Regions from separate parts of the Micromonospora echinofusca genome, predicted to be linked through region 3. Evidence: riboswitches for the same ligand, from Rfam matches in the RefSeq annotation. Region 3 holds a riboswitch; each other region holds the start of a gene.
The links. Region 3 has a riboswitch for S-adenosylmethionine ahead of GA0070610_RS12515 (ABC transporter substrate-binding protein). Riboswitches for the same ligand answer to the same signal wherever they lie in the genome.

Region 1: linked by a shared signal. The riboswitch ahead of GA0070610_RS00335 (aminotransferase class V-fold PLP-dependent enzyme) and the one ahead of GA0070610_RS12515 (ABC transporter substrate-binding protein) in region 3 are both predicted to bind S-adenosylmethionine.
Region 2: linked by a shared signal. The riboswitch ahead of thrC (threonine synthase) and the one ahead of GA0070610_RS12515 (ABC transporter substrate-binding protein) in region 3 are both predicted to bind S-adenosylmethionine.

Annotation. Positions count from the first base shown of each region.
Region 1 covers NZ_LT607733.1:66,084-75,494, reverse strand. Annotated here, with positions in the region: partial or broken gene GA0070610_RS31855 (ATP-dependent DNA helicase) at 1-1,256, shown strand, start outside; partial or broken gene GA0070610_RS31850 (ATP-dependent DNA helicase) at 1,407-2,102, shown strand; gene GA0070610_RS00350 (AI-2E family transporter) at 2,111-3,415, opposite strand; gene GA0070610_RS00345 (GroES family chaperonin) at 3,569-3,907, shown strand; gene GA0070610_RS30795 (hypothetical protein) at 4,006-4,173, shown strand; gene GA0070610_RS00340 (PrsW family intramembrane metalloprotease) at 4,237-5,727, opposite strand; SAM riboswitch class IV at 5,750-5,870, shown strand; partial or broken gene GA0070610_RS00335 (aminotransferase class V-fold PLP-dependent enzyme) at 5,917-7,205, shown strand; gene GA0070610_RS00330 (DMT family transporter) at 7,326-8,264, opposite strand; gene GA0070610_RS00325 (aminotransferase-like domain-containing protein) at 8,263-9,411, shown strand, end outside.
Region 2 covers NZ_LT607733.1:37,853-47,263, reverse strand. Annotated here, with positions in the region: gene GA0070610_RS00240 (GNAT family N-acetyltransferase) at 1-120, opposite strand, end outside; gene thrC (threonine synthase) at 382-1,668, opposite strand; SAM riboswitch class I at 1,679-1,814, opposite strand; gene GA0070610_RS00230 (DoxX family protein) at 1,946-2,374, opposite strand; gene GA0070610_RS00225 (hypothetical protein) at 2,551-3,288, shown strand; gene GA0070610_RS00220 (hypothetical protein) at 3,364-4,134, opposite strand; gene GA0070610_RS00215 (ABC transporter permease) at 4,411-5,286, opposite strand; gene GA0070610_RS00210 (alpha/beta fold hydrolase) at 5,283-8,147, opposite strand; gene GA0070610_RS00205 (hypothetical protein) at 8,512-9,411, shown strand, end outside.
Region 3 covers NZ_LT607733.1:2,859,168-2,868,578, reverse strand. Annotated here, with positions in the region: gene GA0070610_RS12530 (sensor histidine kinase) at 1-1,200, shown strand, start outside; gene GA0070610_RS12525 (MFS transporter) at 1,236-2,462, opposite strand; gene GA0070610_RS12520 (RraA family protein) at 2,695-3,426, shown strand; SAM riboswitch class IV at 3,516-3,627, shown strand; gene GA0070610_RS12515 (ABC transporter substrate-binding protein) at 3,897-4,763, shown strand; gene GA0070610_RS12510 (amino acid ABC transporter permease) at 4,804-5,583, shown strand; gene GA0070610_RS12505 (amino acid ABC transporter ATP-binding protein) at 5,586-6,323, shown strand; gene GA0070610_RS12500 (phosphotransferase family protein) at 6,335-7,072, opposite strand; gene GA0070610_RS12495 (peptidoglycan recognition protein family protein) at 7,209-8,339, shown strand; gene GA0070610_RS12490 (PP2C family protein-serine/threonine phosphatase) at 8,394-9,411, shown strand, end outside.

The sequences.
Region 1 (9,411 bases), 2.8 Mb from region 3:
CCGCGGTCGGCGCGGTGCCGGGCGGCGCGGCGCGGCCCGGCCAGCAGCAGATGGCGACGGCCATCGAGGAGTGCGTGCAGGCGCGGGAGCACCTGCTGGTGCAGGCCGGCACGGGCACCGGCAAGTCACTGGCCTACCTGACGCCCGCGCTGACGGTGGACGGTCCGGTGGTGGTCTCCACGGCCACCCTGGCGTTGCAGTCCCAACTGGTCGATCACGATCTGCCCCGGCTCGCCGACGCCGTGGAGCCGGTGCTCGGCCGGCGGCCCACCTTCGCGGTGCTGAAGGGTCGGCACCACTACCTCTGCCTGGCCCGGCTGGACAACTCCACGGAGGACGAGCCGGAGGACACGCTCTTCGACGCCCCGGCCGCGCGCCCCGGCGGCGGCACCAAGTGGCTCGGCGAGGCGGGACGGCTCGGCAAGCAGGTCCAGCGGCTGCGCGACTGGGCGGAGAAGACCGACACCGGCGACCGGGACGAACTGGACCCGGGCGTCGACGACCAGGCCTGGCGGCTGGTCTCCATGCCGGCCCGGGAGTGCGTCGGCGCGTCCCGCTGCCCGTTCGGCGCGGAGTGCTTCGCCGAGGCGTCGCGGGCCCGCGCGCGGGAGGCGGACATCGTGGTCACCAACCACAGCCTGCTCGCGGTGGACATGCTCGCCGGCCGGCACATCGTGCCCCCGCACAAGCTGCTCATCGTCGACGAGGCGCACGAGCTGGCCGACCGGGTCTCCTCGGCGGCGCAGGCCGAGCTGGTGCCGGAGCTGATCGACCGCTCAGCGAAGCGGGCCCGCCCGCTGCTGCGGCCGGACGTCGCCGAGTCACTGACCGCAGCCGGCGACGCCCTGGCGGTCGGGCTGGCCGAGGCGCCGGCCGGGCGGATCACCTCGGGGCTGCCGTCCGTGCTGCGCGAGGCGTGCACCCTGCTGGACGCGGCCACCCGGGCGGCGCTCGACGCGATCGGCGAGGTCAAGTCCGACGACCCGGACCCGGTGCGCAAGCAGCAGGCCAAGGCGGTGCTCGACGAGCTCTCCGCCACCGCGCAGCGGCTGCTGGAGGAGGCCGACCACGACGTCGCCTGGGTGGAGAAGAACGACAACACCGGTCGCCGGGCACTGGTGGTCGCGCCGCTCTCGGTCGCCGGCACGCTCGCCACCCACCTGTACGACGAGCGCACGGTGGTCGCCACCTCGGCGACACTGACGCTGGGCGGCCGGTTCGACACGGTGGCCCGGGCGCTGGGCCTGGAGGCGCCCCCGGCCGACCCGCCGTCACCGGCCGCCGCCGCCCTGGCCGCCCGCTCCGCCGGGCGCACCGGCGCCGCCGCACCGGCACGAGACACCGGACCGTCCGAAGGCGGCACCGTGCAGGACGGCACCGCACAGGGTGGCACGGCCGCAGGCGCGGCGGGGGCACCGGCGACCTCGGGGCCGGGCTGGCGTTCCCTCGACGTCGGCTCGCCGTTCGACTACCCCCGTCAGGGCATCCTCTACGTCGCCGCGCACCTGCCCCGACCCAGCGTCTCCGGGCTGCCCGACGCGGCCGGCGAGGAACTGCTCACGCTGGTCACCGCGCTCGGCGGGCGTACGCTCGGCCTCTTCTCCTCCCGGCGGGCCGCGCAGCAGGCGGCGGAGCTGCTGCGCGCGCGGACCGACCTGCCGGTCCTGCTCCAGGGCGAGGAGGCGCTGCCGCTGCTGGTACGCCGGTTCCGGGAGGAGAAGTCGAGCTGCCTGTTCGGGGTGATGTCGCTCTGGCAGGGGGTCGACGTGCCGGGCGACTCCTGCCAGCTGGTGGTCATCGACCGGCTGCCCTTCCCCCGGCCGGACGAGCCGCTGGCGGCGGCGCGGGCCGCCGCGGTGGACGCCGGCGGCGGGTCGGGTTTCGCGGCGGTCAGCGTGCCGATCGCCGCGATCCGGCTGGCCCAGGGCGTGGGTCGGTTGATCCGGTCGACGGGCGACAAGGGCGTGGTGGCGGTGCTCGACTCGCGCCTGGAGACCGCCCGGGGCTACGGGGCGTTCCTGCGGCGGTCGCTGCCGCCGTTCTGGTACACCACCCGGCCGGAGGTCGCCCGCGGCGCCCTCGAACGCCTCGCCAAGTCCTGACCCTCCGGTCAGGGCGCCTGGGAGGCGACGACGACGGCGTCGGGCGGGGTGTCCGGGACGGTACGGGCGGCGAGCCGGCGCACGGCCGTGTTGAGCACGGCGATCAGCGGCACCGACACCAGCGCGCCGGTGATCCCGGCGAGGACCACGCCGGCCGCGATGCCGATGATGACCGCGAGCGGGTGGATGGCCACCGCCCGGCCCATGATCAGCGGCTGGAGGAGGTGTCCCTCCACCTGCTGCACCCCGATCACCGCGCCGAGGATGATCAGCGCCGTCACCGGGCCGCTGTCGACCAGCGCGACCAGGACCGCGACGACGCCCGACAGGGTCGCTCCGACGATCGGGATGAACGCCCCGAGGAAGACCAGGGCGGCGAGCGGGAAGGCGAACGGGATGTCGAAGATGACGAGGAAGATGCCGATGCCGACCGCGTCGATGAAGGCGACCAGCACGGTCGCCCGGACGTAGGCGACAAGCGTCGCCCAGGACGCCCGCCCGGCGTCGTCGACCTTCCAGCGGGCGGCCACCGGCAGCAGCCGGACCAGGAAGCGCCAGATCTTGTTGCCGTCGCGCAGGAAGAAGAAGGTGGCGAAGAGCACCAGCAGCGTGCCGGTCAGCACCTCAGCCAGCGTGGCGGCCGTGGAGAGGGCGCCGCTGGTGAACCTCTCGGTGTTGTTGTTGATCCACTTCTGGCCCTCGTCGATGTAGTTGTCGAGCTGGCCGTCGGAGAGGTGCAGCGGCCCGGTCTTCAGCCAGTCCTGGATCTGCCGGACGCCCTCGGAGGACTTCTTGCTCAGCTCCGGCACGCCCTGGATGAACTCGTTCACCACCAGGGTCAGCGTGCCGATCACCGCGGCCAGGCCGCCCACCAGCACCACCGCCGTCGCCATGGACCGCGGGAAGCGCGCCCGCAGCAGCCAGCCGACCGCCGGCGCGAGCAGCGCCGAGAGCAGCAGTGCGACGGCCAGCGGGATGACCACGATCCGGACGGTGCCGACGATCTTCAACAGCGCCCAGGCGACGACGCCGATCACGATCAGCCGCCAGGACCACGCGGCGGCGATCCGCAACGCGTGCGGCACGTCCGCGTCGTCCCGGCTGGAGGTGGAGTTGTGCATGGCACCGGGCGGCGGGGCGCCGACCACGGTCGCGGACGGCGCAGCCGCCGGTCCGGGGGACGTCGGCGAGGCCACGCCGGCCGGTTCGGGAGCGTCGGCCGGGTCCGCGCGGCGGGCGCGCGCCGACTGCCGGCCCGACTCGTACGCGCGACGGAGCCGTCCGCGTAACTGCTCGAAGCGGCTCAAGCGCACCTCCTGGCAAGAGAACCTGTCCGCCCATGCCGATGGGCGGACAGGATACGTCCGACGACGCCACCGTAGGGCAGGTCCGCCACACATTGCCCCCCGGCCCCCGGCGCGTAACCGCCCACGGCCGGCCGACCGGGACACGGTAGCGTTTCCGGCGTGACCGCCGACCAGAATCTCGACTCCGGGCTGCCGATCCGCCTGCTGCACGACCGCGTGCTGGTGCGGATGGAGGGCAGCGAGGGTGAGCGACGCTCGACCGCCGGCATCGTGATCCCGGCGACCGCCGCCGTGGGCAAGCGCCTGGCCTGGGCCACCGCCGTGGGGGTGGGGCCGAACGTGCGCGCCATCGTCTCGGGCGACCGGGTCCTCTTCGATCCCGACGACCGCTCCGAGGTCGAGTTGCACGGCCGCGGGTACGTGCTGCTGCGCGAGCGCGACGTGCACGCCGTGGCCGCCGAGCGGGTGGAGAACGACTCCACCGGCCTCTACCTCTGATCCCGTCCCCGCCCCACCCGCCCGGATGAGGGCGTCGGTGCCGTTTGCGTCGCTCCCGGCCGGGAAGCCAGCCGCACCACCGGCCCTGGGGAGGGACGATGCCGGTACTCGTGAAGAAGATTCTGCTCTGGGGGAGCGTCGCGTTCCTGATCTACTTCATGGCCTTCCGGCCGGAGGGCGCGGCGGAGATGTTCAAGGCGATCGGGGCGGGACTGATGGCGATGGCGCAGGGCCTCGGTGACTTCCTCACCAGCCTGATGACCTGACGACCGGGGCCGGCCCGAGCGGGGCGGCCCCGGTCGCGGATCCGGGGTCCCCCGGCGTCCGCGTCAGTGGTGACCGGGGTGCCACGGCGCCGGTGGCTGCTGGCCGTACCAGCCGGGCGGGCCGAAGCCGGCCGGGTGCACCGGGGGCGGCGGCGGGACGAGCACCACCGGGATCGGCACGACGGGCTCGTCCGGCGCCTCGACCGAACGCTGCGTGCCGTCCGGGAAGCGCAGGTGGTAGCGCTGCCCGTCCCAGATCCCCACCGGCACCTGCGGGTCCCGGCCCACGAAGAACGACCGGTACGCGCCGATCGCCTCCAGCAGCTCCCGTTCCTCCCGCGCGGTCCGCTCCCGGTCGGCCGGGTGCCGGTCCAGGCCGCGCAGCGCGCCGTCGCGCAGCAGCGCCAGCCGGGTCGCCGCGAACTGGTAGCCGCGCATCGCCTTCAACCCGCCGTCGCCGGCCACCCGCTTGGCCCACACCCGGGCCGCGTGCCGCCGTCCCAGGCTGCTCAGCGCCGCCACCTCCGGCGGGGTGAGCCATCCCGCCCGGACGTAGTCGGGCAGGGTCCGCTCGGTGAGCCGCCCCTCCCAGGCCCGTAGCCAGACGGCGAGCCCGACCATGCCGAAGAAGACCGGCACCATCACGCCGATGAAGCCGTACAGCATGATCAGCGTCTCGCCGGTGGCCTGGGTGAGCGTCGGCAGCAGGTTCCAGAGCCCGTGCAGCATCATCGCCAGGAGCAGGCCGGCGAGCGGCGCGAGCACCCGCACCCACCGGTCGGCGGCGCGCGCGGCGATGCCCAGCCCCACCCCGGTCATCGAGGTGAACAGCGGGTGGGCGAAGCCGAAGAGCAGGATCCGGACGATGAAGATGGCGATGACCTGCTGGGTGCCGGTCGCCGGCCCGTACCGCTCCACGCCGCTGGCGTAGCCGTAGCCGCCCAGGTAGAGGATGTTCTCCACCATCGCGAACCCGACCGCGGAGAGCCCGCAGTAGACCAGGGCGTCGGTGATCCCGGAGATCTCCCGGCGGCGGAAGATCAGCAGCAGGATCGGCCCGAGGGCCTTGGTCAGCTCCTCGATGAAGGGCGCCACCAGCACCGCGGTCAGCGCGGTCGGCAGCCCCCAGTCCTCGAACAGCCCGGCCGAGAACTCGTTGACGGTCAGCGAGGCCGCGGTGGAGACGAACGCGCCCCAGGCGAAGCAGAAGATCAGGTACTTGAGGGGTTCGGGCTCGTAACGGTCCAGCCAGAGGAAACAGCCCACCAGCACCGGAACCGGGAGGATCGCGGCGACCACGCCGATCAGCAGCGCCTCGACGCCCAGGTTCTCCCCCAGCGTGAAGACCATGAACAGCGCGCACGCCGCGATGAACAGGACGGTGCCGGCCAGCACCAGGGCCCGACGCCACCCCAGCCGACGCAGCGGCATCCGGGGCCCGGCCCCGCCGGGCGGCGGGACGGCGGGCGCGGTCGGCGACGGCAGGGACGCGCCGGGCGGGGTGTCGGCCATGCGGTCAGCGTAGCCATCCCCGGCCGGCTGGTCCGGTCGCATCGACCCGGCTATGCTGCCGGCAGGTCACGAGCGCCAGCGTCAAGCCCCGGCTTGCTGGCCGGCAACCCTCGTCGAGTTCGCGGTGGGGTGCCCCGGGTGATGACCGGGCCCGGCCCGATCCGCGCGCCGGGCAAGCGCGGACCCCGCCCGTGTGCGCCCACCCGGGGTCCTGGACCCCGGAGGTCGGCCGTGACCGTCACCCTCGTACCCCCGCCCGCGCCGCAGCCGCCCGCCGTCGCCGGCCCGCTCGACGTGCTCGGCGTACCCGGGCAGGTGAACCTCGACTACGCGGCCACCGCGCCCTGCGCGCGGGCCGCGGCCGACGCGGTGGCCGAGCTGCTGCCCTGGTACGCCAGCGTGCACCGCGGCGCCGGGGCGCTGTCGCGGCGCTGCACCCTCGCCTACGAGCGCGCCCGGCAGACGGTCGGCGACTTTCTCGGCGCCCGCGCCGGCGACCACGTGGTCTTCACCCGCAACACCACGGACGCGCTGAACCTGCTGGCCCGGGCGCTGCCCGCCGGCACGACGGTGGTCACCTTCGGCGGGGAGCACCACGCCAACCTGCTGCCCTGGCCGCGCGGTTCGGTGCGGCTGCCGGTGCCCGGGGAGCCCGCCGGGGCGGTACGCGCGCTCGACGCCGCGCTCGGCGAGCTGCGCAGGCCGGACGCCGCCGGCCACCGGCCCACCCGCCCCGGTGCCGGACACGGGCCGCCCGTGCTGGTGGCGGTGACCGCCGCCAGCAACATGACCGGCGAGCGCTGGCCGGTGGCCGAGCTGGCCCGGGTGGCCCGGCGGCACGGGGCCCGGATCGCGGTGGACGCCGCGCAGCTCGCCCCGCACGTGCCGGTCGACGTCGCCGACCTCGACGTCGACTACCTCGCGCTCTCCGGCCACAAGCTGTACGCGCCCTTCGGCGCGGGGGTGCTCGTCGGGCGGGCGGACTGGCTGGACGCCGCCCCGCCGTACCTGGCCGGCGGGGGCGCCACCAGCCACGTCGGGGCCACCACCCACGACGTACGGTGGGCGACCGGCCCGGCCCGGCACGAGGCGGGCACCCCGAACCTGCTCGGCGCGGTCGCCCTGGCGGCGGTCTGCGCCACCCTGGCCGACGCCGACCGGGTCGCCCTGCACGACGCCGAGCAGGCCCTGCTGACCCGGCTGCGCGAGGGCGTCGCGGCCCTGCCGCACGTGGTGGAGCTGCGCACGTTCGGGCCGGCGGCGCCCCGGGTGGGCATCGTGTCGTTCGTGGTGGCCGGGACTCGGCACAGGTGGCGGCGGAGCTGGCCGCGACGTACGACATCGGGGTGCGCGACGGCCTCTTCTGCGCCCACCCGCTGGCCCGGCGGCTGCTCGACGAGGCGGCCGCCCGCAGCGGCCGGCGGGACCTGCCGCCGACCGCCCTGCGGGCCAGCATCGGCCTGGGCAGCACGACCGGGCACGTGGACCGGCTGCTCGCCGCCCTCGCCGCGCTGGCCTGACGGGCCCGGGCGGCGGCCGGGCCGGCCCGGAAGCCCACTCCGCCCGCAGCGGCAGGCCGGGCGGCCGGGCCGGCGGGCGCGCGGGGCCGGCGGGCGAGGCCGACGGGCGGCGCGGAGCCGTCAGGCCTGCTTCGCCACGGGTGCCAACGTGCGGCCGCGGGTGCGCTGGATCAGCACGACGCACGCCAGCACCGCCAGCGCCGCCGCGATCGAGGCGGGGGTGACGGCCTCGCCCAGCAGCAGCGCCGACCAGAGCAGGGTGAGCACCGGCTGCGCGAGCTGGATCTGGCCGACCTGCGCGACGCCGCCCCGGGCCAGGCCCGCGTACCAGGCGAAGAAGCCCAGGAACATGGAGACCGCGGTGAGGTATCCGAACGCGGACCAGGTGACGGCGTCGGCGTGCGGTGGGGCGGCCACGGCGGCGACGACCGTGACCGGCACGGTGACCGGCAGGGAGAGCAGCAACGCCCAGCAGATCGTCCGGGCGCCACCCAGCTCCCGGGCCAGCGCGCCGCCCTCGGCGTATCCCAGGCCGCAGAGCACGACCGCCGCGAGCAGGAACAGGTCGGGCGGGGCGAGCGCACCGCGCACCGCACCGCTGGCGCCGAGGAAGGCGAGCACCGCCAGCAGCCCGCCGGCGCTCGCGACCCAGAACAGCGCCGGCGGTCGCTCGCCGGCCCGCAGCACGGCGAACACGGCCGTCATGGCGGGCAGCACGGTGATGACGACCGCGCCGTGCGCGGAGGTCTGGGTGATGAGCGCCAGCGAGGTGAACAGCGGGAAGCCGACGACGACGCCGAGGGCGACGACGGTCAGCCGCCGCCACTGGGCGCGGGTGGGGCGCGGGGCGGCGGTGAGTCGCAGGTACGCCACCGCCAGCAGCCCCGCGCCGACGGCCCGGCCGAAGGCGACGAACCACGGGTCGAGCTGCTGCACGGCGACGCGGGTGGCGGGCAGCGACATGCTGAAGGCGAGCACGCCCAGCGCGCCGAGGGCGAGACCGACCGTCCGGTCCGCCGTTACCGCGTTCCGGACAGTAGCGCTACTCTTGTCGTTCATGAATGACGGTAACGCAGTCGAACGCGTCAGCCAAGATCTGCGCGGGCTCGTCGCCGTCGCCGAGCCCGGCACGCGGCTGCCCTCGGTACGCGAGCTGACCGCCCGCCACCACGCCTCGCCGGTCACCGTCGCCGAGGCCATCCGACAGCTCGTGGCCGAGGGTTTGATCGAGACCCGGTCGGGCAGGGGGACCTTCGTGGCCGCCCCGCCGCGCGAGTGGCGGGTGCCCGACCTGTCGTGGCAGACCGTGGCGCTCGGCCCCCGCCGGCCGGGCGAGGACGAGATGCAGGCGCTACTGGCGTTACCGCCCGCAGGAGCGATCCCGCTGTCGGGCGGCTACCTCGACGCGGAACTCCAACCCGCCGCCGCGCTCGGTGCCGCGCTCACCCGCGCCGCCCGGCAGCCCGCGTCCTGGCAGCGGGGGCCGGCCGAGGGACGCGCGGACCTGCGCGCCTGGTTCGCCCGCGAGGCCGGGGCCGGGCTGCGCGCCGAGGACATGGTGATCTGCCCGGGCGGGCAGGCCGCGCTGTCGTCCGCGCTGCGGGCGCTCGCCGCGCCCGGCGACACCCTGCTCGTCGAGTCGCCGACCTACCTGGGCGCGCTCGCCGCCGCCCGGGCCGCCGGACTACGGGTGGTGCCCGTGCCCGCCGACGCCGACGGCGTACGGCCCGACCAGCTCGCCGCCGCGTTCGCCCGTACGGGCGCCCGGCTGTTCTACTGCCAGCCGCTGCACGCCAACCCGCACGGCGCGACCCTGGCGGGGCACCGCCGGGCCCGGGTCGCCGAGGCCGTACGCGACGCCGGGGCGTTCCTGATCGAGGACGACTACGCCCGCGACCTCACCATCGACGGCCAGGCCCCGCCGCCGCTGGCCGCCGACGACCCCGACGGGCACGTCGTCTACCTGCGCTCACTGACCAAGTCGACCGCTCCCGGGCTGCGGGTGGCGGCGATCGGCGCCCGCGGCCCGGCCGGCGCCCGGCTGCGGGCGGCCCGGCTGCTGGACGACTTCTTCGTCGCCGGCCCGCTGCAACAGGCCACGCTCGAGTTCGTCACCGCACCGGCCTGGACGCGGCACCGTCGCGCCCTGCGCACCGCCCTGCGGGCCCGCCGCGAGGCGCTGCTGGCCGCGCTCCACCGGCACCTG
Region 2 (9,411 bases), 2.8 Mb from region 3:
CCGCCGGCAGAAGGGCGGGAAGTCCGGCAGGTCGGCGTCGTTGGCCGCCGCGCCGATCCGGTACGCCTCGTCGACGGCGGCCTGGTCGGCGGCGTCGAGCGGCGCGATCGCGATGCTCATCGGCTGAGGGTGCGCCACCCGACGACGATCGGGCCAGCGAATTAACGCTGGCCCGATCGGAAGTTGGTCGGGAGGGACGCTCGCACAACGCCTCCGGCGTTGGGTCGCAAGAACTCAAAGTCTCCGGCGAAACGCCCTCCCGCACGGAGCATCTTGCGCCGTCCGGTTCCTGCCGTCAAGTCCTTGTCGGCGCGTTTTCCGCACTCACAGCGAAAACCCAGTTACCCCCCGAATCCCCCCTGCCCGCCCCCGGCGGTCGGGTCAGCCGAGGAGGCCGGCGTCGCGGGCGGCGCGCAGCGAGGGCTTGATGCGGTGGGTGGGGCCGACCTGGCCGGCCACCGCGTCGAGGGTCTTGAGGCCCTCGCCGGTGTTGAAGACGACGGTCTCGGCGGTCGGGTCCAGGCGGCCCGACTCGACCAGCTTGCGCAGCACGGCCACGGTCACGCCGCCGGCCGTCTCGGCGAAGACGCCGGTGGTGCGGGCCAGCAGGCGGATGCCGGCGCGGATCTCGTCGTCGTCGACGTACTCCATCCAGCCCCCCGTGCGGCGCACCGCCTCCAGGGCGTAGATGCCGGCGGCCGGGTCGCCGATGTTCAGGGACTTGGCGATGCCGGTCGGCCGGACGGGGGTGATGGTGTCGGTGTCGGCGTGCAGGGCGGTGGCGATCGGGTTGCAGCCGGCCGACTGCGCGCCGAACACCTTCCAGCCGCCGGCCGGCGCCTCGACCAGGCCGATCTCGACCAGCTCGGCGAAAGCCTTGTCGATCTTGGTGAGCAGTTCGCCGGAGGCCATCGGGATCACCACCTGCGCGGGGATCCGCCAGCCGAGCTGCTCGGCCACCTCGTAGCCGAGCGTCTTCGAGCCCTCGGCGTAGTAGGGGCGCACGTTGACGTTGACGAACGCGGTGTCCTCGAACTCGTCCGTCTCGACCAGCTCGCCGCAGAGCCGGTTCACGTCGTCGTACGAGCCGTCGATGGCGACCAGCTCGCCGCCGTAGACGGCGGTGGTGATGACCTTGCCCTGCTCCAGGTCGCCGGGGATGAAGACCACCGACGGCGCGCCGGCCCGGGCCGCGTGCGCGGCGACGGAGTTGGCCAGGTTTCCGGTGGAGGCGCAGGCGTAGCGGCTGAAGCCGAGCGCGCGGGCGGCGGTCAACGCCACCGAGACGACCCGGTCCTTGAACGAGTGGGTCGGGTTCGCGCTGTCGTCCTTGACCCAGAGCGGGCCGGTGACGCCCAGTTCGGCGGCCAGGTGCGGGGCGGCCACCAGCGGGGTGAAGCCGGGGTCGAGGGTGACCCGGGTGGCCGGGTCCTGCCCGGCGGGCAGCAGCGCCGCGTACCGCCACATGTTGCGCGGGCCCGCCTCGATCTGCTCCCGGGTGACCGTCGCCAGCGCGGCGGCGTCGTAGTCGACCTCCAGCGGGCCGAAACACTCGTAGCAGGCGTGCTGGGCGGCGAGCGGATAGCGGGCCGAACAGGCGCGGCAGACCAGGGCGCGGGCGGGGCTGGCGGCGGTGTCGATGCCGGAGGGGGCGAACGTCGACGTCATGTCGAGGGTCCTCTCATCTTTCCCCGCATCGCACCCTGCGGCGGGGACGGAATTGGCACCTGCCCCGCCGGTCGCTCTGCGGTGAGCGCGCGGGGTGGTTGCCGGGGCGTCGTCGGGCCGTATCCCTCAGCCCCTCTGGATGAGGTATGCAGTTGTGCCGTCGAGTCTAAGCACCGACAACGCCCAGATCGACGTCGGATCCCACGCTGTGAGCGATCCCGCAGCCGCCGTCGATCCGCCGGGCGGGGCCGGCGGAACCCTCCTCGACGGTACGGATTCAGACGGTCACCGAGCGGGAGCCGGCGGGGCGCCGGGCGCGCAGCAGGGTGTCGAGCGCCCACGCGCCGGGGCCGAACACGGCGATCAGCAGGAACGACCAGCAGAACAGGACGGCCAGCTCACCGCCGTTGCGTAGCGGGAGCAGCGCGTCGGGCTGGTGCACCACGAAGTACGCGTACGCCATCGAGCCGGACGCCAGCAGGGCCGCCGGCCGGGTCAACAGCCCGACGAGGACCAGGCCGCCGCAGACCGCCTGGATCAGCGCGGCCCACCAGCCCGGCCACTCGCCGAGCGGGACCGCCTCGCCGGTGCCCCGGCTGCCGCCGAGGATCCCGAGCAGTGAGGCCAGGCCGTGGCAGAGGAAGAGCAGTCCGACGACGGCGCGGAACAGGGACAGGGCCGGGCCACCGATCCGGTCAGCGAGCATCAGGGCACCTCCGATCAGGACGACAGGACGGCACCAGAATGCCGACAGGCATTCGACCGTGTCGATGGATTCCCTATTCGTGGGAACGCTCCCATGAATCGGGGCGTCCCTGCCGCCGGGCGCGCTGGCGCGGGCCCGTTACGGTGCCGGTCACATCGACGGAAAGGAACGCGCTGATGCGTCGCAAGCTCGTCCCGGTGATGGCGCTGACCATGGCCTGCCTGCTGGTGGTGACGACCGCCTGCTCCACGGGCAACCGGAAGAAGCGGAACCGGTCCGCCGACCGGCCCGCGGGCACCGCCGTCGAGCGGGACGACGTCGACACCGCCCGGGCGACCCCGACCCCCCGCCCCACCGGCGACCGGCTCAGCTGCCTGGAACTGCGCAACACCCTGGTCGGCAGCAGGAAGGTCCGCTACCGCGGGTACGCCGCCCCGATCCGCCTCGCCGGCGGCCGCTGGTCCGACCCCGACGGCACGACGGTGGAGTTGCAGCGGCCGTGCGCCGTGGGCGACCTCGACGGCGACGGCGCGGGCGACGCGGTGGGGGTGGTCATGCTCGACGGCGGCGGCACCGGCCGCTTCTTCACCCTCGCCGCCTGGCGCAACGTCAGGGGGGAGCCGGACTACCAGGCCCAGGTCGACCTCGGCGACCGTACGCCGGTGGAGAGCGTCAGCGTGCGCGACGGCAGGGCGACGGTGGTCTACCTGACCCGACCGGCGGACGGCCCGATGGCGGAACTGAGCATCCGGCGCACCGCCGTCTACCAGCTCCGGGGCACCACGCTGGCCGAGCTGCGCCACACCGACGCCCGGGTGACCGACGCGTCCGGCGACGGCGACACCGCCGACTCCGGCACCGCGCCGGACTCCCCCGACTCCCCCACCCGCAAGCGCAGGCCCCGGTCCCGCTGACGCCCCCGCGACCGGGCCGCCTCAGCCCGGGACCGTCGATCGTTGCCGGCTCCGGCCGGAACGAGCAGGCGCGGCTCAGCCCGGGACCGGCCGGTGGACCGGTGGCCTCGGGAGCCGTACGGATGCGCTGGCCGGGCAATTCCGCTGGCGCACCTCGCCGAGGCAGCCCCACTCCGGGCCCGGGGGGCGTTCGAAGTACTGGACGGGCCGCGACGGGATGGCCTCGGTGGTGAACGTGCCGGCGCCGCTCGGGATGCGTTGCTCGTGGGAACCGGTCGTGTCGGTGTAGGAGGCGACGATGTGCCACTCGCACGTGTGGGTGGACACCTCGGGCTGGATGCGGAAGGCTTTGGACTGACCGTTGCCCAGCTCGACGACGTTACGGCGGAAGTACAGCTGGCCCTCCTCCGGCTCGCCCTCGGCCAGGACGTACGGGCCGTGCGGCTTGTCCGTCGGCCCACCGGTCAGGTCCCACAGCAGCCCCTGCCGGGACTCCGCACCCGCCGGGGGAAGGGTGACGACGGTCTGCGCCGTGGGGGCGCGGCAGGAGTCCTTGACGGCGGCCATGTCGTTGATCGTGAGCCCGGCAGCGCGGTCGCTGTTCAGGTTCAGGTCGAACGTCTGGGCATGGCCGCGATTCTCGTTGCCGTCCTCGAACGGGGCCACGTAGGACGCGTGCTCGACCATCCGGCCGCCGAGCGGCTTCAGGAACTCCCACACCTCCGACCGGGCGCCGGTCAGGGCGGTGAGGGCCGCCTGCTCGTCCTCGGTCAGCGGCCGGTCGAGCAGCACGGTGAAGGCCTCGGGCAGGTCCCGGTCGTAGTCGAGGGGAGTGACGGTGGACACGAACGCGGGCTGCTCACGGTCGACCGCCTTCTCGGCCTGCCTGTCCGAGCGGGCCCGATCGGTGGCCGTCGACCGGTCCGGACGGGTGTCCGGGAGCCCGGCGGAGCACCGGCCGGTGCGACGATCGGGCGATGGCGACCCCCGCGTACCGACCCGCACCGTGTCCGCGCGGCGGAGTTCCCACGCCGGCACGGCTGGTCGGCGTCACGAAGGCCAACCCAGTCCTGCTCGGCGCCTGCTCCGCGGCGCCTGGAGGAAGGCGGCCGACCCGACGCCTTAGCTGGTGACGTCCTTGCGGGTGAAGCGCCAGAACGCCAGCCCCCAGAACAGCGTCGCGTAGCTGATCGCGGAGATCGCGCCGCGTACCACGTCGTCGGTCTGCACCGGCGTCGAGAGCAGGCCCAGCCAGGCGGTGCTGTAGTGCGTCGGCAGGAACGCGCGCAGCGCGCCCAGCGCGGTGATCTGGTCGAGGATGCTGGAGAGGATCCAGAGCAGCACCGCGCCGCCGACCGCGCCGAGCGCGGCGTCCGTGACCACCGACAGCAGGAACGCCAGTCCGGCCACCACCAGGAGTACGACCGCCAGGTAGCCGAGCACCCCCAGCAGCCGCAGCAGCCCCTCGCCCGGTTCGAGCTGGGCCGCCACGGTGCTGCGCAGCGGCTCCCAGCCGTAGCGCAGCGTGCCGATCAGCAGGGCGGTGCCGGCGAGCAGCAGCAGCGCCAGGGCCGAGTAGACGAGCGCGACCACCAGCTTCACCGTCAGCAGGCGGGCCCGGGGCACCGGCACCGCCAGCAGGTACCGCAGGCTGCCCCAGCTCGCCTCGCTGGCCACCGTGTCGCCGCAGAACAGCGCCACCACCACGACCATCAGGAACGACGCCGAGACGAAGATGGTGAAGAGGGTGAAGTTCAGCCCGCCCGACGTGGCGAACTCCACCAGGCTGCCGAACTCCCCGCGCCCGTTGTCGTCGTCGTCGCCCGTGTCGAACTGGAACGCGATCAGGATGATCAACGGCAGCAGCACCATGAAACCCAGCGCGAGCTGCGTACGCCGCCGGGAGGCCTGCCGCCGGAACTCGGCGCCGAACGGCAGGGTCGCCGCCGGCCGGTAGCCGGCCGCCGCGCCCGCCGTGGGTGACGTGCCCGCCATCATCGGTCCCCGCTTCCCCGAGAGTTCTCGCCCACCAGGGCGAGGAACGCGTCCTCCAGGCGGCGCCGCGGCACCACCCGGTCCACCCCGATGCCGGCCCGGACCAGCTCGGCGACCACCTCGCTGCGGGCGGTGCCGTTGGTGTCCACCACGAGCTGGCCCTCGCCGTCGGGGAGCACCCGCACCCCGTGCAGGCCGGCGAGCACCGCCCGGGCGGCCTCCGGGTCGGTCACGTCGAACAGCACGCTGGGCGACTCGCCGACGATCTCCTCGACGGGGCCCGAGGCGACGATGCGGCCCTTGTTCACCACCACCGCGTGCGTACAGGTCTGCTCCACCTCGGCCAGCAGGTGGCTGGAGACCAGCACCGCCCGGCCGTCCGTGGCGTAGCGCTGGAGCACCCGGCGCATCTCCGCGATCTGCGGCGGATCGAGCCCGTCGGTCGGCTCGTCGAGCACCAGCAGCTCGGGCAGGCCCAGCATCGCCTGCGCGATGGCGAGTCGCTGTTTCATGCCGTGGCTGTAGTTCTTGATCCGCCGGTGCACGGAGTCGCCCAGGCCGGCGATCTCCAGTGCCTCCTCGAAGTGCGCGTCCTCGGCCGGCCGCCCCGTGGCCCGCCAGTACGCCTTCAGGTTCTCCAGACCGGACAGGTGCGGCAGGAAGCCCGGCCCCTCGACCAGCGCCCCGATCCGGGACAGCACCGGCGACCCGGGCACCAGCCGGTGCCCGAAGACGTAGATCTCGCCGGCCGTCGGCTGGGTCAGCCCCATCAGCACCCGCAGCGTGGTGGTCTTGCCCGCGCCGTTCGGGCCGAGCAGGCCGACGACCTGACCGGGGTGCACCTCGAAGTCCACGTTGGAGACGGCGACGAAGCCGTCCGCGTACTCCTTGCGGAGCTGCCGCACGGCCAGCGGGACGCCCGCGTACGCCGGGTGCACGGAGCTGTCCTGGCGGCGGTGCCGGCGGCGGACCACGGCGACGACCACGACGAGCCCGACGACGATCGCGGCGACCAGCCCGGCCAGCACCCAGCGCCACACGGTCGCGGAGGTGGGGATCGGGTCGCCGGCGACGGTCGGCAGGCTGACCGCGCCGGTGGCCGCGACGGTGTGCACGGCCGGCTCGACCGGGGTGGCGTACGCCTGGTCGGAGGTCGCCACCACCACGCGCAGCCGGTGCCCGGCCTCGATCCGGCGCACGATCGCCGGCAGGGTGACGGTGACCGGGCGTGCCGCGTCGATCGTCGGCGGCAGGCCGGTGAGCCGGACCGGGGCGACCAGGCCGTTGGGCAGGGTGGCCGCGCCGTTGGGGTCGACGTCGTAGAGCTTGACGAAGAGCACGGCCTCCCCCGTCGGCGACGCCGCGCGGACGTCGACGGTCGGGGCGCCCACCACGTCGACCGCCTCGGCCAGCGGCTCCGACTCGAACCGGGCGTGCTGGCCGGGAATGTCGCCGGCCACGCCGCCGAGCAGCGCCGACAGCTCACCGGCGAAGGGCACCGAGGAGATGGCGGCGGGGTTGCCGGCCGGCGGGTTGGCGACGGGCTGGGCGGGGCCGGCCACCGGCACGCTCCGGCGGGCCGTGCCGGCGACGCCGGGGTAGTCGGCGTAGCGGTAGCCGGTGGCCACCAGCCCCCGGTCGAGGGCGTCGAAGCCGGCGATACGCGACCAGGTGAAGTCGTCGCCCGGGGCCTCGCCCTCGCCCTTGACGTAGTGGTCGAGCCACTGCACGGTCAGGAACTTCACCCGGTCCGAGTCGGTCTTCGGACCCTCGCCGCCGTCGTGGCCGCCGGTGAACCAGGCCACCCGCACGGGCGTGCCGGCGGCGGCGATGCCGCGCGCGTTGGCGTCCGCCTCGCCGAGCGGGAAGAGGGTGTCCGCCTCGCCCTGCACCAGCAGGGTCGGCGCCTTGATCCGGTCGAGCACCCCGGCCGGGCTGGAGCGGCGCAGCAGGTCCACGGCGGCCTGGTCGGCCCGCCCCGTGGTGGCGATGCGCAGGTACGCGGCGCAGATGTCGGCGGCGAACCGGCCGCACGCCGGGTCGCCGGCGCCGGCCGGCGCGCGCCCCGGGCCGGTGCCCGGACCGGCGCCCGGCCCCGGGCTGGGCGGGCCGGCGGAGACGGGCGCCCCCTCGGGCTGCGCGGCGCTGGTCCCGGAGAGCCCGGCCGGCCCGGAGCCGACGTTGCCGCCGCCGCCGAAGAACAGCCCGGCCCAGCCGGACTTGAACACGCCCTCGGTGGGCTCCTTGCCGCTGCTCTCCGGCAGGAAGGAGCGGGACAGGTCGTTCCAGGTGATCATCGGCACGATCGCGTCGACGCGCTGGTCCTGCGCGGCGAGCAGCAGCGCCAGGGCGCCGCCGTACGAGCCGCCGACGACGCCCACCCGTGGGTCCCCGTCGGCGTCGGTGCGGACGTCGGGGCGGGCGGCGAGCCAGTCCAGCAGCCGTTGCGCGTCGCGTACCTCGTAGTCCGGGTGGTCCAGGTGGATCTGCCCGCCGCTGCGGCCGAAGCCCCGCGCGGTCCAGGTGAGCACCGCGTAGCCGCGCCCGGCGAACTCCTCGGCGTCGGCGCGTACGGACTCCTTGGTGCCGCCGAAGCCGTGCGCCAGCAGCACCGCCGGCACCTTGTCGGCCGCCGAGGCGCCCTCGGGCAGGTAGAGCGTGGTGTCCAGGTCGACGGACTCGTCCCCGGTCGGCCCGGAGGCGACGTTCACGAACGCCGCCTCGGTGCGCACGGCCGGCTCCCGCGGCAGGACCGCCCAGGTCACGGCGGCGGCGAGCAGCACGACGATCGCCGTCGCTGCGACGACGCGCCGGCGGGTGGACAGGGCACGCCGGATCCACGCGGCCGACAACGGCGATCTCATTCGGCACACGGTACGGCCCGGATCCTGAGCGTTGGCTGAGATCCTCCGTACGTCCGTCCGGTCGGGCCGATCGGCGTCCGGGGCGCGCGGTCCAGACCGTCCCAGGAAGATGAATTCGGATCACGTGAATTCCGATGTTCGTCGGAAATCCACTCTGATCCATCCTTGTCACTCTCCGTCCCGACACCCAGCGTGCCCGACGAGTTACCCAGGGGTTACTTCGGGCTTCATGACGCAAAGCTGACCGTCCGGCGGCCGGATCAACTCCCCGCTGGTCGGTTAGTTTTCCGGTCCGGTGCACGGGACTTCACCGTCGACCCCCGACACCCACCACCATCCCGTGCTCCCGCCGGAGGAGACAGACATGACAGTCCCCGCGCCGCCGGCCCGCCGGCGGCCCACCGCGGTGGGCCGCGTACTGCCACTGCTGCTCCTCGTCGCCCTGCTCGCGCCGATGACCCTGCTCTTCGTGCAGACCTGGCGGCTCACGGCCGACGACCGGGACCTGGCCAGCCGGGAACGGCTGGGCGTGGAGTACCTGCACGCCCTCGGCCCGGTCACCCACGCCCTGGTCGACGCCCAGTCCGCCGCCGTCGCCGCCCGACCCGCCGACAGCGCGGCGCTGACCCGCGCGGTCGAGGCCGCCGCCTCCGTCGACACGCGGATCGGCGCCGAGCTGCGGACCCAGGAACGCTGGGCCGGCCTGCGGGCCAAGATCGAGGCGCTGGGCGCCCGCGGCCCCGCCGACCCGGAGGCGGCCCTCGCCGCGTACGGCGAGGCCACCGACCTGCTGCTGGCCCTGCACGACAAGGTCCGAGAGACCTCCGGACTCGTCCGCGACCCCCGGTCGGACTCCTTCTTCCTCCAGCACGCGAGCCGGGACCTGCCCGAGACGGTGGTGGCGACCGGGCGGCTGGCGGACCTGGCCGTGCTCGCCGCCCGCCGGCCCGCCGCCGACCGCAACCGCACCGCCGTCGAGATCGCCGCCCTCCGGGTCGCCGTCCTCACCCCGGCCGGCGACCTGGTCACCGACCTGCGGGCCGCCGTGGACAGTTCGGAGAGCGCCGACCTCGGCGCGAGCGTGCTGACCCCGCTCGACACGTACCAGCGGGCCGTCGAGGCGCTGGCGGCCAACTCCACCCCGAACGGCCGCGACGCCGTGGCCGACCAGGCGCAGACCACCGGCGCCCGGCGCGACGCGCAGGCCGCCGCCGAGCAGCTCCAACCCGTCATCCTGGACGAACTCGACGCGCTGCTCGCCGAA
Region 3 (9,411 bases):
TTCGCCGAACGCCTGATCGCCTCCCGGCAGGCCGGCGCCACGCCGCAGGAGCTGGCGCCGCTGGTGACCGGGGACGCGCAGACCTTCGCGGCGGTGCGCGCCGAGCTGACCGGGCTGGTCGGCCGCCTGGACGGGATCCGCGACGCCGGTCGGGACGACCTCGACGCCGCCCGGGCGCTGCGGGACCTGACCTTCGTGGCGATCCTCGCGGCCCTGCTGGTGTGCGGGATCGTCGGCTCCGTGCTGGTGCGTACGCGGGTGCTGCGGCCCCTGGACCGGCTGGGCGCCTCGGTGCGTCAGGTGGCTGGCGGCGACTTCCGGCACCGGCTGCGGCCCGACGGTCCGGCCGACATCGCCCGGCTGACCAGCGACGTGGAGACGATGCGCCGCGCGGTCGTGGAGGCTTGGGAACGCAGCCAGCACGACCGCGACGCCCTGGAACAGCAGGCGGACGAGCTGCGCCGCTCCAACGAGGACCTGGAGCAGTTCGCGTACGTCGCCTCGCACGACCTTCAGGAGCCGCTGCGCAAGGTGGCGTCGTTCTGCCAGATGCTGGAGCGCCGCTACGCCGACCAGCTCGACGACCGGGCCCGGCAGTACATCGGCTTCGCCGTCGACGGGGCGAGCCGCATGCAGGAGCTGATCAACGATCTGCTCACCTTCTCCCGGATCGGCCGGGTCTACGGCGACGAGCGGGAGGTCGACCTGGCCGAGGTGTTCGCGCAGGCCGAGGCGAACCTGTCCCGGGCCGTGGAGGAGTCGGGCGCGACGATCGACCGCGACCCGCTGCCCACCGTACGGGGCGAGCCGACCCTGCTGACCATGCTGTGGCAGAACCTGCTGGGCAACGCGGTCAAGTTCCGCAGCCCGGACCGGGCGCCGCGCATCCGGGTGACCGTGACGGACACCGCCCAGGGCTGGTCCTTCGCCGTCGAGGACAACGGCATCGGCATCGACCCCCGGTACGCGGAGAAGATCTTCGTCATCTTCCAGCGGCTGCACCCCCGGGGCGCGTACCCGGGCACCGGCATCGGGCTGGCGGTGTGCAAGAAGGTCGTCGAGTACCACGGCGGGACGTTGAGCCTGGACGAGGCGTACCGCGACGGGACCCGCTTCGTGTTCACGCTGCCGCGGGTGCCGGCGGCGGTCGTACCCGGACAGCCGGGCCAGCCAGCCGAGGAGTCGGCGGCCGGGGTCTGAGCCCGACCCCGGCGCCCCGGGGACCGGCCCCTCGATCAGCTCGCCGACCGACCGCCGCCGGCGGCGCGGGTGGCGGCCAGCGCGATCCCGCACGCCGCGACGGCGCTCAGCGGGGCGATCAGGAAGCCGACGGTCACCTCCCCCGCCGCGTCCAGCACGGCACCGGCCACCGCCGCGCCGCCCGCGCTGCCCACCGAGAACGCCGTCGCCGCCCACGCGAACGCCTCGGCCACCGTGCCGGTGGGAGCCACGTCGTCGATCGCGACGAAGGCGATGGTCAGCAGCGCCGGCAGCGCGAGCCCGCTGACCGCCATCAGCCCCAGCATCGCGGCCGGGGTCGGGGTGAGCAGCAACGGCAGGTAGCCGACGGCGAAGACGCCGACCGCGCGGGGCAGCGTGGCGTGCCGGCGCAGCCCGCCGAAGCGTACGTAGAGCAGGCCGCCGACCAGCGCCCCGGTGGCCTGCGCGGCGAGCAGCCAGCCCGCCCAGGACCGGGCTCCGGCCGCCTCGGCGTATCCGGTCGCGGCGACCGTCACGCTGCCCACCGCCGCGCCGACCAGCAGCAACGCGCCGAGCACCAGCCGGAGCCGGCCGGCACGCAGCGGCCCGGCCCAGTGGCGTGCGGCCGACTCGCCCCGCCAGCGACGCACCGCGTCGGTCGTGGCGAACCACGCGGTGCCGACGGCCTGCAGGAGCGCGGCGGCGGCCAGGCCGCCGGCCGGGCCGGCCAGGCCCACGGCGGCGAGCGTGACCACCGGGCCGAGGATGAAGATCAGCTCCTGGACGGCGATGTCCAGGGTGTACGCGGTCTGCACGCGGTGCGCGGGGAGCAGGTCGCGCCAGAGCACCCGCAGGCACGACTCGAACGGCGGCGCGCCCGCCCCGGCCAGGGCGGCGGCGCACACCGTCACCGGCAGGTTCACGTGCGCGGCGGTGAGGGCGAAGCCGATCGTCGACGCCGTCACGGACAGCCACAGCACCGGCGGCTGTCGCCAGCGCTGCGCCATCCGGGCGAGCATCGGCTGGCCCACGGCGGTGCCGGCGGTGAACGCGCCGACGAGCAGGCCCGCGACGGTCAGCGTCATCGTCTCGCGGGCGAACACCAGCAGGGCCAGCGGGGCCGCGCCGAGCGGGATCCGGCCGAGCAGGCTGGCCGCCAGGACCCGGGCGGCCCGTGGCGCCCGGAGCACCGCGACGGCGGAGGTGTCGGTGGGGTCGGCGGCGGCGGGTGGTACGACGCCGGTGTGGTCGGGTGTGGGCATGGCGGAGCGCTCCCGAAGGTGTGGCGGAGGTGAACGGCGGGCGGCGTGGCACCGGGCCGGTCAGGGAGCGAAGTCGGAGCGTTGGTGGTCGTTGCCGTACAGCGGCAGGTCGGGGGTGATCCAGCGGCCGTAGGCGACGGCGACGGCCTCGATCGGGATCACGTGGACAGTCTAGGTCCGAGCCAGCGGCACCGGATTGGACCTCGCCGCGTCGGCACCCGTGCTCCCTACGATGACGACCCACGAACCACCACGCCGCCGGGAGGACGTCATGCGGGAGCGCTTCGCCGAGCTGTCCACCCCGCTGATCGCCGACGCCTGCGTACGCCTCGGCGTGCCCCCGCGCGCGGCGCCGGCCGGGATCCGGGCGGTCGTGCCCGGTCACCGCCTCGTGGGCCGGGTGCTGCCGGTGCGCCATCACGGCAGCGTGGACGTGTTCCTGGAGGCGTACGGCACCGCCGCCCCCGGTGACGTCCTCGTCATCGACAACGGCGGCCGGAGCGACGAGGCGTGCGTCGGTGACCTGGCGGTCCTGGAGGGCGTCGCGGCCGGGATCGCCGGCCTCGTCGTCTGGGGCCTGCACCGGGACACGCCGGAGCTGGTGGAGATCGGCCTGCCGGTCTTCAGCTACGGCAGCCTGCCGGCAGGGCCGGCCCGGCTCGACCCGCGGGAGGCGGAGACGCTCACCAGCGCCCGGGTGGGGCCGCACCTGGTGACCGCCGACGACCTCGTCGTCGCCGACGACGACGGGCTGCTGTTCCTGCCCGCCGCGCGGGCCGCGGAGCTGTTCGCGGCGGCGGAGCGCATCGGCACCGTCGAACGGCTCCAGGCCCGGCGCATCCGTGCCGGGGAGACGCTGCGGGAGCAGACCGCCTTCGCCGACTACCTGGCCCGTCGCGCCGCCGAGCCCGGGCTCACCTTCCGGCAGCACCTGCGCCGCGTCGGCGGGGCGATCGAGGAGTGACCGGGACCACCCCGGGGGCGGCGGGAGCGCGTGAGGGTGGTCATAACGGCTGGACGGCCCGGCGTGGCGGGCTGCTAGCCTCGTCGGCAGGTCATGAGCGCCAGCGTCAAGCCCCGGCTCGCTGGCCGGCAACCCTCGTCCGCGCAGGGGTGCCCCGGGTGAAGACCAGGCATCGGAGCGGCTCCGGTGCAAGCGCGGCCTGGTTCCCAGGTCGACACCGACCGAGGAGAGCCATGTCCCTGCGCACCTTCCCCCCACCGGCGGTTCCCGCCGTGGCACCGGCGTCGCCGGCGCTGACGCGGCGCCGCCACATCGACATGATGCGGGTCTGCGCCACCTCCTGTCGCCCCGGCGACGCGCGCTAGGCGCGCCCCCTCTTCCCGGAACCATCCCAGCGGTACGCCCATCGGGCGCACCGTCGGCGACGCACGCCCGTGCCCGTCGCCGGAGACACCTCATCGGAGACACCTGTGCGCATCCTCTCGTCCCTCACCCGGGCCGCCGCCCTCGGCGTGGCCGCCGTCCTCGCCGCCACCACCCTGACCGGCTGCGGCGACGACGCGGCCGGCGCGGCCGACAACCCGTACGGCCTGCTCCAGCCGGGCGTGCTGCGCGCCGGCACGCTCACCGACGCCCCGCCGAACGTCTACCTCAAGGACGGCAGGTTCACCGGCTTCGACAACGACCTGCTCGTCGCGGTCGCGCAGAAGGTCGGCCTGAAGGTGGAGTTCGTCGGCACCGACTTCTCCGCCCTGCTCTCGCAGGTCAACAACCGCAAGTTCGACGTCGGCAGCTCCTCGATCACGATCACCGAGGCGCGCAAGAAGACCGTCGACTTCGGCAACGGCTACGACTTCGGCCACTTCGGACTCGACGTGCCGGCTGGCTCGTCGATCACCGGCTTCGACCAGCTCGCCGGCAAGCGGGTGGTGGTCGTGCAGGGCACCGTCCAGGACGACTACGCCACCGGCGAGGGGCTCGATCCGGTCCGGGTGCCCGACTACAACGGCGCGATCAACCAGCTCAAGGCCGGTACGGCCGACGCCTGGATCGCCCCCGCCGAGATCGGCGACTCCTCGGCCGCCGGCAGCGGCGGCAAGATCACGGTGGCGGCCACGCTGCTCAGCCCGGCCCCGACGGCGTACGCGGTCGCCAAGGGCAACGACAAGCTGCGCGAGGCGCTGGACAAGGGCCTCGACGAGGTGATCGCCGACGGCACGTGGAGCCGTCTGCAGGCCCAGTACTACCCGGGCCGGCCGATCCCGGCCGACTTCACGCCGGGCAGCGGCACGGTCCCGGTGCCGTCGGCGTCGGTCTCGGCGTCGGCCACCTCCTGAGACGTAGCGACGACGAGCGAGCGGGGCGGTGGGAGCGACGATGGATCCGTTGAGCACCCTGTGGGAGACCTTCTTCGACGCGGACTCCATGCGCGAGGCGCTGCCCGAGATGCTGACGGTGGGGCTGCCCAACACGCTGATCCTGGCGATCTCCGCCGCCCTGCTCGGCTCGGTGCTCGGCATGGCGCTGGCCGTCGCCGGCATCTCGCGTACGCGATGGTTGCGGTGGCCGGCGCGGGTCTACACCGACGTGTTCCGCGGCCTGCCGGCCGCGGCGACGATCCTGCTCATCGGGGTCGGCCTGGCGCCGCTGGGGATGCAGGTGTGGGGACCCAACCCGTATCCCCTCGGCATCCTGGCCCTGTCGCTGATCGCGGCGGCCTACATCGGCGAGATCTTCCGCTCCGGCATCCAGTCGGTGGAGGCCGCGCAGTTGGAGGGCGCCCGGGCGCTGGGCCTGTCCTGGGGCGAGGCGATGCGCCTGGTGATCGTCCCGCAGGGGATCCGGCGGGTGCTGCCGGCCTGGGTGAACCAGCTCATCGCGCTGATCAAGGACTCCAGCCTGGTCTACTTCCTCGGCCTGCTGGCCAGCCAGCGCGAGCTGTTCCGCATCGGGCAGGACTACGCGGCCAACACCGGCAACCAGTCGGCGCTGCTGCTGGCCGGGCTGTTCTACCTGACGTTGACGGTCCCGCTGACGCACGCCGTCAACTGGATCGACCGGCGGCTGCGGCACGGCCGGCAGGCCACCTCCGGCGACGCCGACGACGACGACCTCGACCTGGCGCTGCCGGGCGCGGCGGGAGGGAACCAGCGATGAGCATCGACACGACGACCTCGGTGAGCCTGAGCGTCCGCGACGTGCACCTCGCCTTCGGGGCGAACCGGGTGCTGCGCGGCGTCGACCTGGACGTGGCGCGCGGAGCGACGGCCTGCGTGATCGGCCCGTCCGGGTCGGGCAAGTCCACCCTGCTGCGTACGATCAACCGGCTCATCGAGCCCGACCGCGGCGACGTGCTGCTCGACGGGCGCAGCGTGCGCGGCGACGACCCGGACGCCCTGCGGCAGCGGGTGGGCATGGTCTTCCAGCAGTTCAACCTCTTCCCGCACATGAGCGTGCTGCGCAACGTCACCCTCGCGCTGCGCCGCATCCGCAAGCTCGACGCGGACGAGGCGGCGGCTCTCGCCCGCGACCACCTGGAGCTGGTGGGGCTGGCGGCCAAGGCCGACGCCCGCCCGGCGCACCTCTCCGGCGGGCAGCAGCAGCGGGTCGCGATCGCCCGCGCGCTGGCGTTGCGCCCGCAGGTGATGCTCTTCGACGAGGCGACCTCCGCCCTGGACCCGGAGCTGGTCAAGGGTGTGCTGGGGCTGATGGCCGAGTTGTCCGCCGGTGGCATGACGATGGTGGTGGTGACCCACGAGATGGGCTTCGCCCGCGAGGTCGCCGACACGGTGGCGTTCATGGATCGCGGCGTGGTGCTGGAGGCCGGTGAGCCGGCCGCGATCTTCGAGCGGGCGGCGCACCCCCGGCTGCGCCGCTTCCTCTCCCAGGTGCTCTAGCGCCGAGCCGGTCAGGGGCGGTCGACGAGAGCGCGATACGTCTCGTCCGTCCGCGTCGGTAGGCTCCGCAGTTCCGCGGTGAGCTTTTCGAGGTACTCGGGCGGCCCGGCTTCGGCGAACCACAGCCAGAGTTCGGCGGCGTGGATCGGCAACCAGGCTTGGACCGTGGCCGGGTCAGCTCCATATCCTTCGACGAGGACGTCGAACGACCGCGGGTCCTTCCGCGCGGCGCCCCAGGCCGCACGTGACAGTTCTCTGAGCGGGTCGCCGAGGTGGGCCGCTTCCCAGTCGACGACCGCCGTGATGTCGCCGTTCGCGGCGAGGAGGTTTCCGTCGGTCCAGTCGCCGTGACAGAACACCGTGGCACCGGCCGGTGGAATGGCGAGCGGAAGCGGGGGGCCTCCGGCGTCGCGGTAGCGGCGAATGATCAGCGCATCGTCCGGCGCGGCCGGCAGCCCGTCAGGTGGCGGCAGCTCATGGAGCCGACGGAGCAGTGTCGCCGAGGCACGGAGCCCGTCGAGTCGCACGTCGGCGTCTTCGCTGTCCAGTCGTTCACCCGGCATGAGCGTCATGAGGATCGAGCCGGGCCTGACCTCGACGAGTTCGGGAACCGGCATGCCCGTGTGGGCGAGCGCCCGCAGGGCGAGCACCTCGGCGTCGTGGCGGGACGGTTCCGTCATCCGCTTCTCGACCAGGCGGCGCCCCTGGCGCTCCACCAGCCGGACGTGACCGACCGCTCCCTGCCGCATCCCGGCATCCTGTCAGGCGCAGAAGGCTGGCGCACCGCCGAGTCTTGGCAATATCCTCCACTGCACACGCGAAGCCTGGAGTTCCTTTTCACGGGGCCGCCCCCGCCCCCACCTCCGGCCGCAGAGGAGAGACGCCATGCACGTCGAGGATTCCGCACTGGACCGCCGGACCCTGCTGCGCGCCGGCCTCGGCGCCGCCACGGTCGCGGTCGTCGGCAGCCAGCTCGCCCTGCCGGACGCCGCCCACGCGGACCCCGGCTCCGACCTGGACTGGATCTACAGCTGCGACGAGTGGGGCGCGCGCCCGCCGGCGGACCCGCTGTCGGTCAGCGCCATCCCCACCAACAAGATCATCGTGCACCACATGGCCTTCCCCAACGTCACCGACCACTCCGAGGCGCAGGCGGTCAAGCTGGCCCGCGACTGCCAGAACCTGCACATGGACGGCAACGGCTGGTCCGACACCGGCCAGCACTTCACCATCAGCCGCGGCGGCTACGTCATGGAGGGGCGCCGGGGCAGCCTGGAGCGGCTGCGGGCCGGGGACCGGCAGATGATCTCGGCGCACTGCCCGGGCGAGAACGGCCGCGCCATCGGCATCGAGAACGAGGGCACGTACGTCACCGAGACGCCCCCGGAGGCCCTGCTGGACTCGCTGGTCGCGCTCTGCGCCACCATCTGCCGGCGGTACGGACTGCACGCCCACGACATCTTCGGCCACTGGGACTTCCGTACCACGCTCTGCCCCGGGGCCGCCTTCTACCGGCAGTTCCCCACCCTGCGCCGCCGGGTCTTCGAGGAACTCGGCACCGACCTCGGCGACGTGCCGGCCCGCCGCTGGCCGGACCTGTGGCGTTTCGTCGGCTCCCCCTCCGTGCGGGTGGTGCAGTACCTGCTCGCCCACCGGGGCTACGCCGTACCGGTCAACAGCGTCTTCGACGCCGCCACCGTCGCCGCCGTGCAGGACTGGCAGTACCGCAACGGCATCGGTGTCGACGTCGACGCCACCCTCACCGCGCCCACCTGGGAGACCCTGGTGCCGGAGCTGGGCAGGGACGCCACCGGCCTGCCGGTCACCGCCGTGCAGTTCCTGCTGAACTTCCGGGGCCACATCGAGGTCACCCCCACCGGCGAGTACGACCACCCGACCAAGATGGCCGTCAAGGACCTCCAGCGCGTCCACGGCCTGCCGGCCCACGGCAAGCTGGACGTCGACACCTGGTGCGCGCTCGTCGGCGGCGTCGTACGCCGGTCGTTCCGCCACTGACCAGCGCCGGCACCGCACGGTCGCGGGGGCGGTCGACGGGGCTAGGATCCTGTGGTGGCCGAGCAGAGCCTCATCGGGGACGACGAACGGTTGCGCCGCATCGAGGCCGTGACCGACGCGACGCTGTCCCGCCTCGACGCCGCCGACCTCTTCGACGAACTGCTCGACCGTGTCCGGGACCTGCTCGACGTCGACACGGCGGCCATCCTCCTGCTGGACACGCACGCCCAGCAGCTCGTGGCCACCGCGGCAAAGGGGCTGGAGGAGGAGGTCCGGCAGGGCTTCCGTGTCTCCGTGGGCCGCGGGTTCGCCGGCCGCATCGCCCTGACCCGACGGCCGGTGACCGTCGAGGACGTCGTTCCCGGCAGCGTGGTCAACCCGGTCCTGGTGGCGATGGGGCTGCGGTCGCTGCTCGGCGTGCCGATGTTCGCCCGGGGCGAGCTGATCGGGGTCCTGCACGTCGGCACGCTGCGCCAACGCCACTTCACCGACGACGACGTACGCCTGCTGGAGCTGGTCGCCGACCGGGCCAGCCTGGCCAGCCTCGCCCGGTCGAACAACCTCGACCACAGCGCCGCCCTCGCCCTGCAACGCAGCCTGCTGCCCACCCAGTTGCCCGGCGTGCCGGGCCTCGACCTGGCCGCCCGCTACGTGCCCGGGCACGTCGCCGGGATCGGCGGCGACTGGTACGACGTGTTCGTCCTGCCGTCGGGCTGGCTGGGCCTGGTCATCGGCGACGTGTCGGGCCACGGCCTTCAGTCGGCCGTGGTGATGGGGCGCATCCGCAGCGCGCTGCGCGCCTACGCGCTGGTCTGCGACGACCCGGCGGAGGCGTTGACGCTCCTCGACCGCAAGGTCGGCCACTTCGAGGCCGGCAACCTGACCACGGCGCTGTACGCCATGATCTCCCCCGACCGCACCCGCATCCGGCTCTCCGCCGCCGGGCACCTGCGTCCCGTCCTCGCCGTACCGGGGCGGTCGGGCGAGCCCGTCGCGGTCCACGCCGACCCCCCGCTCGGCACGGGTCGCCGGCCGCCGGCCCGGCAGCACACGGAGGTGCGGTTCCCACCGG